One region of the Streptomyces sp. NPDC026500 genome, then DNA from elsewhere that is predicted to be linked to it. Evidence: riboswitches for the same ligand, from Rfam matches in the RefSeq annotation. Region 1 holds a riboswitch; the other holds the start of a gene.
What was found. A riboswitch is a leader RNA that binds a small molecule or an ion and turns the genes downstream of it on or off. The one in region 1 is predicted to bind thiamine pyrophosphate.
Positions count from the first base shown of each region.

Region 1 (6,867 bases):
GCCCGCCACGGCGGTTCCATGGCTGACCGGGTCCGTGGTTCCGAGGACACCTGGGAGGACGGGGATGTCGCCTCCTCCTACCGGACAGCGCGCGCCCGGCCCAGCCGCCTGATCACGGCGAAGTGAGCGTCACGGTCACCGCAGTGGCCTTCAGCTCCCTAGTGATCCTCGCCGTTGTGGCCACCCGTGTGATCACTCGCCTCGGCGCACAGCGCGCGGAGAGCAGCTATCTCCGCGCGTGCGGCAGCCCACCGACCAGAAGGAACATCCCGGACAAGCCGCCGGGCATCCGGCTCCGGGACGTTCCGTCCAACCCGCCATGGCTGGCCCCCGGCGCCGAACCCGGGACGTCGGCCGGGGCCGGCTGAACTCCCGGCGCCGGACGCCTGGTTTACCCCGTCGGCTCCTGCTGCCACCATGCCGAGTCCGGGGATGACCGTCCCACGGCCCCGGGGGGAGAGGCTCAGATGGCAGAGGTGTACTTGCGCAGGCTGTCCCGATGGCAGGCCGAGCAGCAGCGGGACGCCGTGGCGGACGTCCATGTCGCGGCCTACCACGGGGCTGCGGGGGCGGAATACCGCGACCGCCAGGGCTTCTTGAGCCGCTTCGAACAGCATGTGCAACGCCCCGCATTCGACATGGCGGTCGCCGACATGGGCGGCCTGGTCGGCTGCGCCTACGGATTCAGGATCGCCCGTACCGGCGACTGGTGGTCGAGCTTTCGAGGAGAGCTGCCCACGGACATCGAGGAACTCACCGCCTCCGGCCGTACGTTTCTGTTGGCCGAGTTGATGGTGCTGCCGGCCCACCGCCGCACCGGCATCGCGACACGCCTGGGTGAGTGGCTGCTGTCCCGCCTCGACACTGATCTGGTCGTCGCGGCCGTCGACCCGTCCGGCAACGACGGCCGCGAAAGCGCGGCGGCGGGGACCCTGCGCGCCTGGGGCTGGTCGAAGCTCGGCGAACTCGACTGCCAGGCCCCTTCGAACTCCGGACCAGACGTCGGTTCCGGCCGGGGCATGGCCGCTCGGGAAGTGTGGATCCGCAGACCGCCGCGGTGATCCGACGCGGCCCCGCGGAGCGAGCCATCGCTCAGTGGGGCCGTGCACGGGTGGTACCGCCCCACGCCTTCCGGTGAGCAGAGAGGCTCCCGCGCCGGTCCGGACACGGACGAGCCGCCCGTGTGGCGCGGGCGCCCGGAGCCGGGGCTGTCAGCAGTCGCCGAACGCCGCAGCCGCCATCAGCGGCTCGGCGTCCGCAGCGTCGACCTCCGGTGGCACGACCAGCAGTTCCCTACGGCCCCGGCCCTGGCTGAGCAGACTGATCGTGTGTCGCCCGTGCGGGCCGGCCGACCTGCGCAGCAGTACGACATGGTTGGCGACGAGCATGCGTCCGGGCGACATCGGCCACATCGCCGTATTGACGGTCACGGCAGTGATCTGTCCCCAGAGACGGGGCAACATGCCGATGAGAAGCGGGAGTTCGCCGAGGAGATCGCGCGAGCGGGGCCACCATGCCCCGTCGATGCGCCGGGGCAGCGCGCTGTGCGGCGCCAGCCGCACGCGGGCGAGAGGCAGGGAGGGCAGGGGTTCGACGACAGTGGCCATGGAAACTCCGGTCTGGGGGTCACGCCTGCGGTGTACCGATGGCTCGCGCCGCGACCCGGCGGCGAGCGGGACGGCTCGGTCGAGCCGAGGGACGGGCAGGACTCCTTGAGCTCGTCGGCCTCGGTGCAAACCGTACGGCCGGGGACCAGGGGGCTGCCTTCGTACAGGGGTGGGCGGGCCCTCGATCGATGGCCCCGTTCCCGTTGCCGCTCTGCTCGTCGTCGACAAGACACGGGTGAAATGTGCGCGCGGCTGGACACTCCGCCTCGGAGTGGACGTCGGCTCTGGGGTCCGTGCGTCGGCCCGCACAGCGTGGCTGGAGCGGCCGGGCGAGTCCGGCCGCCGCACAGGCCGAGCGGAGGGCGAACACCTTGGGCCGTCATAGGGCGGCATCCGCTCCGGGCGATGAGCCACCCGGCGTCGTACTGCGCCGGGGACGAGACCGGCCCGATCACCGGCGTACGACGTGCCCTCGGTTCCCCCACCGTACCCCGCCCGCCGGGAAACGGGACGCCGGAGACCGCGCGTCTTGCGGAACCGCAGCCCACGCCACGCGCGTTGCAGCTTTCGCGCCGGTCGCCCCGCGTCCGGTCTCCGTGACGGGGATTGCCGACAGCGTGGGTGCCGGCCGGGAGATGCCCGGGAGCCGTCCGGAGGGAGCCGGCCTCCCTCCGGACGGCTTCCGACACCAACCGGCCCTGCTCGGCGGGTCCCGCGTCGGCCACTCCCCCTCGGGCGAGCCCGCTGCGAGACGCGCGGTCCCACCCGGCCTACGGATAGACGTACGTGTTCAGCGTGTTCACCGCGGAGGCCGGATCGCCCAGGTCGTAGCGGTCGACGGCCAGGTAGTTGGGCTTCTTGCGGGCGGCCGGCCGGCAGAAGCGCCGGGCCCGGTCGGCGAGTTTGGTGTTGTCCGTGCCGGCGGTTCCCGAGATGGTGGCGTCGCGGAAGTGGTTCATGACGAAGAGGGGGCGGAAGCCCGTCTCGGTGCGGGTGAGCGGTACGTTCGTGCCCGCGTCGTACCAGCGGCTGTAGCAGGACCAGTCGGAGGAGCCGAGGCCCGATCCCATGGACCAGTAGTTCTCGACGGTCCACTCACGCTGGTACATGACGCCGAAGCTGTCCCGGGTGAGTCCGGCGGACTCGTCGGACGCACGGCTGTGGTCGGTGAAGATGAGCAGGCGGTGTCCGGCGGCGGTCAGATCGGCGAGCTTCGGCCAGCCGCTCTCGCGCACGCCGGTCAGGTCGGGACGGTAGAGGACGTCGGACAAGCCGTTCACGCGGGCGAGTTCGGCACGCAGGACGCCCGGGTCGACGTAGTCCTCCAGGAACACGGTGACGAACTGGTCGGGGTGCTGCTTGAGGAAGTCCACCAAGCGCTGGAGGTCGACCCAGAGCGCGACCGGCTTGCTGACGAGGGTGCAGCTGTCGTGACAGAGGATCGCGCCGTCGGGGGTCTGGTGCAGGTCGAGCATGAACCCGCGGACACCGTCGGCGAGTTGCTGGTTGATACCGCGGGTCTGATTGGGCACCAGGTTGACGAAGGGCGGCGCGAATCCACCGTCGACGCCGTTCGCGTAGGCGTTGTGCGCGGTGAGGAACGTGACCTGGTCAAGGGTGCGTTGGTCCTGCGGCGGCATCGGCCGGGTCGCGGGAGCGACCGGCGTGAGATACCAGGAGGCAAGGCCGCCCGGCGAGCCGATCGCCAGCTGGGCAGGGTAGTTGGAGCCGGAGGGCTTGGCGGCAACCGTCAAGTACCGCTCCGTCCCGGGGGCCTTGAGCGCGTACTGGTCGGCGCCGCTCGGCTTCACCTCCCACACGGCGTCGGCGCTCGCACAGGAGACGGTCCGGGCCTGGTCGCCCGAGCGGCCCAGACAACTGCCCGCGGTATCGGCGCTTTCGAGGACGGAGGAGGAGCCGCTCGGACGCAAGGTCCACTGCTGGTGGTCCTCGTTGCCCTTGGGGTTGTGCTGGACGACCGCGCCCGAACTGTCGGCGGCGTTCAGTCCCGTGGTGGCGCTCTGGACGTAATAGGCGCCCTCGGCGGGGACTTCGGCGGCGTCGGCGGGCCCGGGGACGGCGAAGACGGTGCTCAGTACGGCGGTGGCGGCGAGCAGGGAGCGTCGGCTCGGTCTCATGGCACGTGATCCCTTCCTGTGGGGAGCATGAGCATGCCATGTCTGGTGTGAGCGTCAGCGGTACAGATCAAGTCAACGGTCGCGGTCCCGCTCGCGTCCACCATCGTGGTCGGCCACGCGCCGGCACGGGCGTCAGATCCCGCGCGCCCTCCGAGCCGGGTCAGGCGGTGCCGTAAGGAGTGCCGGGGTGTTCGATCCGCGTGGCGAACGCGGTGATGTCGGCGACCACGCGTTCGGGCTGTTCCCAGTGGACGACATGGCCGGTGCCCTCGTAGGCGACGAAGGCCGCGCCGTGCACGGCGTCCAGGATGGTCTGCTGGTCGACGCGGGGCAGGAACTCGTCCTCCTCGCCCCAGATGACGAGGGTGGGCACCAGGATTCCCGCGAGGGTCGCCCCGAGATCGGCGTCGAGGAGACCGCGCACGGTCTCCCTCCAGACGTACGCGGGGAGTTTGAGGTTCTCCTCGACCATGGTCTCGATGAACCCCCGGGCGATCGGGCGGGCCACCGTACCGGCCAGGAAGTCCTCGACGAACGCGCGGGGCACGGGATCGGAGAGGCCTTCCAGGGCCTTCCCCATCGCGGCCGCCGCCGGTTTGTCCGCGAGGGTGCCGGGAACGCCGAGCAGAACCAGACCCGCGATGCGGTCGGGGTAGGTGCCGGCGACGATCCGGGCCGGTACGCCGCCGCTGGACGCCCCGACCAGGAGGGCGCGGGGGATGTCGACCGCGTCCAGGAAGGCCACCAGGTCGGCGGCGAAGTCGTCGGGAGTGTAGCCCTCCGGAGGCCGGTCGGCGTCGCCGTGCCCGCGCTGTGTGGGGGCGTAGCCGTGCAAGGACGCCGGAAGGCGCCTCAGAAGGGGCTCGAAGGACCACCAGGAGTCGGCCAGACCGTGCACGAAGACGACCGGTGTACCACTGGGGTAGCCGGCTTCGGCGTACGGGAGGGCGAGCCCTTCCCGCACCTGCGCGGACTTCAGGGAGATCACGGTCACGGCACCCTGCCTCCTTCCGCCCGGCCACCGGGGTCCGGGAACCCGGGAGCGGAGAGCGAGCGGCGATCACTTCCGACAGTACCGAGGGGCGGCGCGCGCCGCGCTGCGAAAGGCCGGGCCGGACCGCTCGGACGAAACGGAGCGTGCGGGCGGGCCCTGCTCCGGGTGGGTGACTCAAGGGGCCGATGGAGGACCCGAGGGGGACCCGACGCCCTCGACGAGCCGCCGTGTCCCGTGCGGACACGATCCACCGCGTCCCGTGGAGACCGGGGACGGGCATCTCCGCCCTGCACAGGGGCCGCCCCGCGCAGGGGCCGCCGTGGACAACTGCTGTCGTGCCCGGGAGCCGTCGTGCAGGGGACCGTCGTGCTCGGGAGCCGTCGTGCTCGGGAGCCGTCGTACCCACAACCTGGGCGATCGGGCTAATGTGTCCGTCGTAGTACCGGACACGGGGTGCCCCGTCCGAGGGCTGAGATCACACCCGTCGAACCTGAACCAGTTCGTACTGGCGGAGGGATGTCTTCCATGCCATTGGCGCATGTTTCCGGCGGGCTGCCCGCCGACGGCCGGCCCACCGTCTTCGACGGACGGATGCCCGCCGCACCCGGCGACCTGCGGGTGGAGGGGCACGGCATCGAGCCGGTCCCCGAGAACAACCGGTACGGCGGGGCCGGGCGCCTGTTCACCGTGTGGTTCGCTCCGAACCTGACGATGACGGGCGTGTTCACCGGCACCATCGGCATCGCGCTGGGCCTGGACTTCACCACCGCCCTCGCGGCGGTCGTCCTCGGAACCGTGCTCGGCGCGCTGCCCACCGCCTACCTCAGCACCTGGGGCGGCCTCACCGGCACCGGCCAACTCCCGCTCGCACGGCTCGCGTTCGGCCGGGCGGTGGTGCTGCCCGGGATGCTCCAGTGGCTGTCCTCGGTCGCGTGGGACGCGCTGATCGGGCTGTTCGGCGGGGACGCGCTGGCGCGGCTGTGCGGCTGGCCGTTCTGGCTCGGCGTGCTCGTCATGATGCTTGCCCAGGGGGCTCTCGGCGTCCTCGGCTACGAGGCGATCCACCGCCTTCAGATCGTGATGACGGTCGTGCTCGCCGTGGCGTTCGCGGTGATCGCCTGGCGCATGCTGGACGGCGTCCGTCCCGCGGTGACCGGGGCCGCGACCGGTGCCGACCGCGCGGGCGCGTTCGTGCTCACCAGCACCATCGCCCTCAGCCTCTCGCTGTCCTGGGCGCCGTACGCCGGTGACTTCAGCCGCTATCTGCCGCGCACCACGTCCCGCCCGCGGATGTTCTGGTGCACCCTGCTCGGTCTTGTCGTGTCCTTCGTCGGCGTGCAGGTCCTCGGGCTGTGGGGCGCGTCGGTGCTGACCGACCAGACGGCTGCGGGCGTGGACGCGTTGCTGGGCGGCGGGACGGCGGGCGCGTTCGGGCTGCTGGCCGTGGCGCTGGCGGCGGTGTGCAGCAACGCGATGAACGACTACAGCGGTTCGCTCGCGCTGCAGACCCTGGGGGTGCGCATACCGCGCCCGGTGGCCGCCGCCCTGGCCGCCGGGCTCGGCTTTCCGCTGGTGCTGTGGATGCACGCCGCCGACACCACGGCCCGCTTCCAGAACGTGCTGCTGTTCGTGGGCTATTGGATCCCCGGGTTCGTCGCGATCGTCGTCGTCGACTGGATCGCCCGCGGGCGGGAGCGCGGCGGCGCCCCGGTCGACATCGCCGTCGAGATGTCCCGTCCGCGCTCCGGATGGCCCTCGCTGGTCGCCTTCGTCGCGGCGTTCGGCGCGGCCGTGCCGTTCATGGACACGGGCCTGTACGTCGGTCCGGTGGCCGACGCGCTGCACGGCGCCGACCTCTCCTACTACGTGGCCTTCCTCGTCGCCCTCGCCCTCTACGCCCCGCTGCGACTGCGTCGCCGCGCCTGAGGGCTGTACGTCGCTCCGCCGGCCGAGGGCCTGGCGCCCGACCCCGTACCCGAGAGGAACCTCGTATGACCACGCCGCCCCGCGTCCTGACGATCGCCGGATCCGACTCCGGCGGTGGCGCCGGGATCCAGGCCGACCTGAAGACGATGCTCGCGCTCGGCGCCCATGGGATGAGCGTGCTCACCGCGGTGACCGCGCAGAA
Region 1 is NZ_JBVHQB010000031.1:67,476-74,342, forward strand. It holds gene ACZ4N5_RS37835 (DUF5994 family protein) at 1-126, shown strand, start outside; gene ACZ4N5_RS37840 (hypothetical protein) at 144-368, shown strand; gene ACZ4N5_RS37845 (GNAT family N-acetyltransferase) at 468-1,061, shown strand; gene ACZ4N5_RS37850 (DUF5994 family protein) at 1,212-1,607, opposite strand; gene ACZ4N5_RS37855 (phospholipase) at 2,378-3,745, opposite strand; gene ACZ4N5_RS37860 (alpha/beta fold hydrolase) at 3,906-4,739, opposite strand; TPP riboswitch at 5,179-5,273, shown strand; gene ACZ4N5_RS37865 (purine-cytosine permease family protein) at 5,265-6,665, shown strand; gene thiD (bifunctional hydroxymethylpyrimidine kinase/phosphomethylpyrimidine kinase) at 6,731-6,867, shown strand, end outside.

Region 2 (6,867 bases), on a different contig from region 1:
GGGCAGGAGGGTGCGCTCGTCGGCGATGACCTCCAGTTTGACCAGGTCGGTGCCCAGCGCCTCGCGCGCCAGACGGGCGGTCAGCACGGCCTCACCGGCGGTGTAGCAGCCGGCCGTGTTCGGCAGGACGCGGATGCCGAGCCTGTCGAGCACCGACAGGACCGAGCCGTGCACGGAGGCGTCCACGCGCCGCATCGCGACCGTCGTCAGCTCCGTACCGGACGCCACCAGGGAACGCTCCAGCACGTCGAGGCTGGGCGCGCCGCCCGTCCCCATGATCAGCCGGGACGTATAGGACCTGCCACCGAGGACGAAGGGGTCGTCGGCCATGGTCAGCCTCCTTGGACGGCGGTGAGGACTTCGACGCGGTCGCCCTCGGTGAGGGAGGTGGACGACCACTGCGCGCGCGGGACGACGGTTTCGTTCAACGCGGCGGCCACTCCGGCCGGTGCCGGGGTGAGGGTCGCGACGAGCGCGTCGAGAGCGGTTCCCGCGGCGATCCGCTGCCGCTCCCCGTTGACGACGATGTTCATGCGGGCTGCTCCGTGAGGGCGTCGGCGCCGAAGCGCAGAGGGCTGAAGGGGCGGGCTTCGGCGGGGAGTTCGCCGGTGGTCAGGACGTGGGCCATCGCGTCACCGGTGACGGGCGTCAGGAGCACGCCGTTGCGGAAGTGGCCGGTGGCCAGCAGGAGTCCGTCCAGTGCCGTCGGGCCGAGCAGCGGTGCGTTGTCGGGTGAGCCGGGGCGCAACCCCGCGCGGGTCTCGGTGAGCGGCAGTTCGGTGATCCCGGGGACCAGCTCGTGGGCGTCACGCAGCAGCTCGTACACGCCGCCCGCCGTCACGGTGGTGTCCCAGCCCAGCTCCTCGCTGGTCGCGCCGACCACCAGCTCGCCGTTCTCGCGCGGCACCAGGTAGACGTGGCTGCCGCGCACCACGGCCCGCACGGTGCGACTGAGGAAGGGCGCGTACCGCTGCGGCACGGTCAGCCGCAGCACCTGTCCCTTGACCGGGCGCACCGGCGGCACGACGTCGTCGGGGACGCCCGCCAGGCGTCCGCTGAGGCTGCCCCCGGCGAGCACCACCTGGCCCGCGGTGAGTTCGGCGCCCTCCGTGGTGACCACTCCGGCGGCCCGGTCCCCCGCGACCGTCAGGTGCTCCGCCCAGGTCCGGTGCAGGACGACTCCGGCCCGCTCGCACGCCGTGACCAGGGCTCCCGCGAGGCGCCGCGGGTCGATCTGGTGGTCGCCGTCGACCCGAAGACCCCCGCGTACGCCGGGCGCGAGCATCGGCTCCAGACGGCGGCACTCACGGCCGCTCAGCCACTCCGACTCCAGCCCCGACCGGACCTGCAGAGCGTGCAGTTCCCGCAGATGGGCGCGGTCGTCGGCGTCCAGCGCGACGGCCAGCGTGCCGCACCGGCGGTAGCCGAGGTCCTGGCCGGTCGCCTCGGTCAGCTCGGCGACGAAGTCCGGATAGCGGCGCGCGGAGGCCAGGTTGAGGCCCAGCAGGGTCTCCTCGCCGAAGTGCAGTTCGGTGACGGCGGCGAGCATTCCGGCCGCGACCTGGGCGGCCCCACCGCCCGGCCCGGGGTCGACGAGCGCGGTGGTGAACCCGCGTTGCGCGGCCCGCCAGGCCGTCACCAGACCGATGATTCCGCCCCCGATGACGAGGACGTCTGACGAACGTGCAGGCGACATGGGCGTCCAGCCCCTCCCTTCGCCGGCATGACCCGGATCAGGTTCGTACGGTCGGAGGCCGCTCCAGCCTCCCTCTCAGCCCGCTGCGTCCGGGCTCCCGCGAGTGCTTTACGTTGGCCACCCTAGCCCGCCCCGCTCCGTCTCAGTAAGGGAGCCTCCGCCCGTGGCGCGACCGCTCGACGGCCTTGTCCTCGCCCCCGTCGCCGACCAGGCACCGGGCCAGGTGGGCACCCGCACCCGGTTCGCGTACCACGAGCAGGACGGCACGGTCAAGGAGCGGCGTACAGCCGCACGACCCTTGGCAGCTCGCTACGCTCGCGCGGCAACGCCCTGGACTCCGACGGCCGTTGGCCCCTGCGAAAAACAGCCTCCTTACCGGGCCCTGATCTCTGCCGGGGGGCTGCACGAGGAACCGGCGCGGGTGGTCTCTTCGTCGTTCCGCAGCGTTCAGCGTCCGCAGCTCTCCCCTTGCTAAGAGTCGCTGTGGGCTGCGGAAAAAGCGCTCTTAGTGACTCGGGGTTACCGGACGCTGCGGAAGGGACGCCGCGTACCCCATTTGCAGGTAAGCGGTACCTGTCAGGTGTCTATGGTGATCAGGTGAGCGAGCAGACGCAGGCACAGTCTCAGTCGCAGGGGCCCACGGCACGGCGGGTCGTCGTGGTGGGCGCGGGCATGGCCGGAGTGCAGACCGCGGTCGCCCTGCGCGAGCAGGGCTTCACGGGCACCGTCACGCTGATCGGCGCGGAGCCGCATCAGCCGTACGACCGGCCCCCGCTGTCCAAGGCCGTCCTGCTGGGCAAGGCCGAGGGCTCCGCCTTCGACATCGACTTCGAGGCCCTGGACATCGACCTCAGGCTGGGCCGCGAGGCGCTCGGCGTGCGTCCCGGCGACCACGAACTGGACACGGCCGCGGGACCCGTCCCGTACGACGTCCTGGTCGTCGCCACCGGCGCCGAACCGATCCAGCTGCCGGGCGCCGAAGGCGTGCCCGGGGTGCACCTGCTGCGCACCCTGGACGACGCCGACCGGCTGCGTCCCGTTCTCACCCAGCAGCACGACATCGTGGTCGTCGGCGCGGGCTGGATCGGCGCCGAGTTCGCCACGGCGGCGCGTGAGGCGGGCTGCGTGGTCACGGTCGTCGAGGCCGCCGACCGGCCGCTCGCCGGAGCACTGCCCGCCGAGGTGGCCGCGCCGATGACCGCCTGGTACGCGGACAGCGGGGCCACGCTGCGCACCCACGCGCGCGTGGAGCGCATCGAGCCGGGCGCGGTGATCCTGGACGACGGCTCCCGGGTGCCCGCGGACGCCGTCGTGGTCGGGATCGGGGCGCGGCCCGCGACCGCCTGGATCGCCGGCTCCGGCATCGAACTCGGCGCCCACCGCGAGATCGTCGCCGACGACCACCTGCGCACCTCCCTGCCGGACGTCTACGCGGTCGGCGACTGCGCCTCCTTCCCGTCGGGACGCTACGAGGACCGCCTCCTCGTCCACCACTGGGACAACGCCCTCCAGGGCCCGCGCACGGTCGCCCTGAACATCGTCGGAGAGGCACCCGCCGCCTACGACCCCGTGCCGTACTTCTGGTCCGAGCAGTTCGGCCGCTTCGTGCAGTACGTCGGCCACCATGCGCCCGCCGACACCCTGGTGTGGCGCGGCGACTCCTCGGGCGCCTCCTGGTCGGTGTGCTGGCTCCGCGAGACACGTCTGGTCGCCCTCCTGGCCGTGGGCCGTCCGAGGGATCTCGCCCAGGGCCGCCGGCTCATCGAAGCGGGCGCACGCATGGATCCGCAGCTGCTCGCGGACCCGTCGAGGCCGCTGAAGGGTGCTACGGCCTGATCCGTCACCCCAGGTCGGACGCCCTTGGCTTCCGACTGTCGGTCCGGGATGGCAGGCTTGTCCCGTGACCGAGATTGACGCAAAGATCGATGCTCTCGTCCCCGCCTGGCTCACCCTCCCCGACATCGCCGAACAGTTCGGCGTCGAGGTGACGCGCGTCCGGCAGCTGGTCAAGGACGGCCAGCTGATCGCCGTACGCCGTGGTGAGAACCGCGCGCTGCACGTCCCCGCCGACTTCATCGACGTGGACGAACAGAAGGTCGTCAAGGGCCTGGCCGGCACCCTGACGCTCCTGAGGGACGACGGCTTCTCCGACGAAGAGGCCCTCGAGTGGCTCTTCACTCCCGACCCGAGCCTGCCCGGCACCCCCGCGCAGGCTCTGAGCGAGAATCGCGGCACGGAGGTGAAGCGCCGCGCCCAGGCGCTCGCCGTCTGACCTGAACGCGACCGTCCGGCACGGGGAGCGCGGCGGGCGGGACCATCCCGGCCGCCGCCCTCCCCGCGCACCGACAAACGGGGGATCCACGCATGCCCGAGAACACCGCCACGACCCCGCGGGGCCGGCTCGCCGACGCCCGCGTCTACCTGTGCACGGACGCCCGCAGGCGTCAGGGCGACCTCGTCGGGTTCCTCGACGCGGTCCTGGCGGGCGGAGTCGACATCGTGCAGCTGCGCGACAAGGGCATGGAGGCGGGGGAGGAACTGGAACACCTCCAGGTCTTCGCGGACGCCTGCGCCCGGCACGGCAAGCTCCTCGCGGTCAACGACCGGGCGGACGTGGCCCACGCCGTCCGCGCCGACGTACTGCACCTGGGCCAGGGAGACCTCCCGGTTCCCGCGGCCCGCGCGATCCTCGGCGACGAGGTGCTCATCGGCCGTTCCACGCACGCCGAGTCCGAGGCCGCGGCCGCCGCGGTCCAGGAGGGCGTGGACTACTTCTGCACCGGCCCCTGCTGGCCCACCCCCACCAAGCCCGGCCGCCACGCACCCGGCCTCGACCTGGTCCGCAGCACGGCTGCCCTCGGCACCGACCGTCCCTGGTTCGCGATCGGCGGCATCGACCTCGGCCGGCTCGACGAGGTGCTCGAAGCGGGCGCCCGCCGGGTCGTCGTCGTACGGGCGATCACCGAGGCGGACGACCCGGGCGCGGCGGCGGCGGAGTTCGCGAAGCGGCTGCGCGAGGCGTAGACACGGCGGCCGCCCCGCACGGAGCGTCCCGGCAGGTCAGCCGGCCGCCGCCGGCCGTCGACCGAGGGCCCGAGCGTCCGAGGGTGTCCGAGGGGTGGACAAGAAATCGACAGATCGGACAAATGGCAGCGGTTCGGTTGGGAGACCGACACCCTCTGACTAACCTGCGAGTATGGCCCTCGGATCTGCTTCCACCAGGACTGATCGCGCACGCACCGTGCGCGACATGCTCGCGACCGGCAAACAGACCTATTCGTTCGAGTTCTCGGCGCCGAAGACCCCCAAGGGCGAGCGGAACCTGTGGAACGCCCTGCGGCGGGTCGAGGCAGTGGCGCCCGACTTCGTCTCCGTGACCTACGGGGCCGGCGGCTCCACACGGGCCGGCACGGTCAAGGAGACCGAGCAGATCGTCCTCGACACGACCCTGACCCCAGTCGCGCACCTCACCGCGGTCAACCACTCCGTCGCGGAACTCCGCAACATCATCGGGCAGTACGCGGACGCGGGCATCCGCAACATGCTCGCCGTGCGCGGAGACCCGCCCGGCGACCCCATGGCCGAGTGGGTCCCCCACCCCAAGGGTCTGACCTACGCGGCCGAACTCGTGCGCCTCATCAAGGAATCCGGCGATTTCTGCGTCGGGGTCGCGGCCTTCCCGGAGATGCACCCCCGGTCCACCACGTGGGACCTGGACGTCTCCCACTTCGTCGACAAGTGCCGCGCCGGCGCCGACTACGCGATCACGCAGATGTTCTTCCAGCCGGAGTCCTACCTCCGGCTGCGTGACCGCGTCGACGCGGCGGGCTGCGCGACGCCGGTCATCCCCGAAGTGATGCCGGTGACAAGTGTGAAGATGTTGGAACGGCTGCCCAAACTGTCGAATGCTTCGTTCCCGGACGTCCTGAAAGAGCGGATCCTCACAGTCAAAGACGATCCGGCGGCTGTACGCTCCATTGGGATCGAGTTCGCGACGGAGTTCTGTGCGAGGCTGCTGGCCGAGGGAGTCCCCGGACTGCACTTCATCACGCTGAACAACTCCACGGCGACGCTGGAAATCTACGAGAATCTGGGCCTGCACCACCCGCAGCAGGCCTAGACCGGTCGCACCCGCGTACGACACACTGCGTAGCGGCCACTGGGAGAGGGGCGTACATGGGCTTGACGGTCCTCTATCTGGCATTCGGCATCGTCGCGCTGTGGCTGCTCGGCGAGGTGCTGTTGCAGTACAAGGCGCGGCTGCGGTTCCGGCTGCTCGCGTTCGTCGGCTTCCTCGGTGTGGTCCTCGGCGTCCTGATGCACTCCGTCGTGGTGATCGGCCTGGGCGCGGCCGCCTTCACGGTCGGCCAGACCTATGTGACGCTCTCGTTCCGCCAGGGCTTCGCGCAGGGCTGGGCCATCAACGGCCCCTCCACGCCGGACAAGCCCAGCAAGCGCCGCCGCGGCGAGCCGGAGGACCTGGAGAGCGACGACCCGTCACTCGAGGGCTCCGACCTCGACGAGGTCGAGGAGGCGGCCTACCGGCGCGACGACCAGTACGCCGCCGGCGAGGACGACGTCTTCACGCCCGCGGCGTCCGACCGGTTCATGCCCCCGGAGTCGGCCGAGCCCACTGCCGCGGAGTCCACCTCGGTCTACGAACCGCAGCCCCTGCCCGAGGACACCGGCTCCTACGGCGTCTACAACGGCGCCGCCTACGCCGCCGCCACCGACCAGACCTACGCCGGCGCGTCCCAGTCCCAGGACCAGCAGGCCTACGCCACGGCCCAGGACCAGCAGGCCTACGCGGCGGGTGCCCAGGGCCAGCAGGCCTACGCGGCGGGTGCCCAGGGCCAGCAGGCCTACGCCTACGACGGCTACACGGGTTACGACCAGCAGCAGCAGTACGGCTACGACAACAGTCAGCAGCAGTACGCCGCCTACTCGGACCCGTACATCGGCCAGCAGACGTACACGGGCGCCTCGTACGACAACACCGCCTACAACGGTGGTGACCAGCAGTACCAGCAGCAGAACTACGGCCAGGACCAGTACGCCACCGGCACGTACGGCGGCGAGACCCCGGCCGGCGGCGTCTGGGTGCCGCAGCAGCGCACCGACGAGTACGGCGCCGAACTCCCGCCCGAGCAGCAGCAGTACCCGTACCAGGG
Region 2 is NZ_JBVHQB010000008.1:302,015-308,881, reverse strand. It holds gene ACZ4N5_RS17460 (thiazole synthase) at 1-330, opposite strand, end outside; gene thiS (sulfur carrier protein ThiS) at 333-533, opposite strand; gene thiO (glycine oxidase ThiO) at 530-1,696, opposite strand; TPP riboswitch at 1,694-1,807, opposite strand; gene ACZ4N5_RS17445 (NAD(P)/FAD-dependent oxidoreductase) at 2,294-3,532, shown strand; gene ACZ4N5_RS17440 (Rv2175c family DNA-binding protein) at 3,597-3,968, shown strand; gene thiE (thiamine phosphate synthase) at 4,061-4,720, shown strand; gene metF (methylenetetrahydrofolate reductase [NAD(P)H]) at 4,893-5,816, shown strand; gene ACZ4N5_RS17425 (hypothetical protein) at 5,873-6,867, shown strand, end outside.
Region 2: another riboswitch for thiamine pyrophosphate. It lies ahead of thiO (glycine oxidase ThiO); the one in region 1 lies ahead of ACZ4N5_RS37865 (purine-cytosine permease family protein).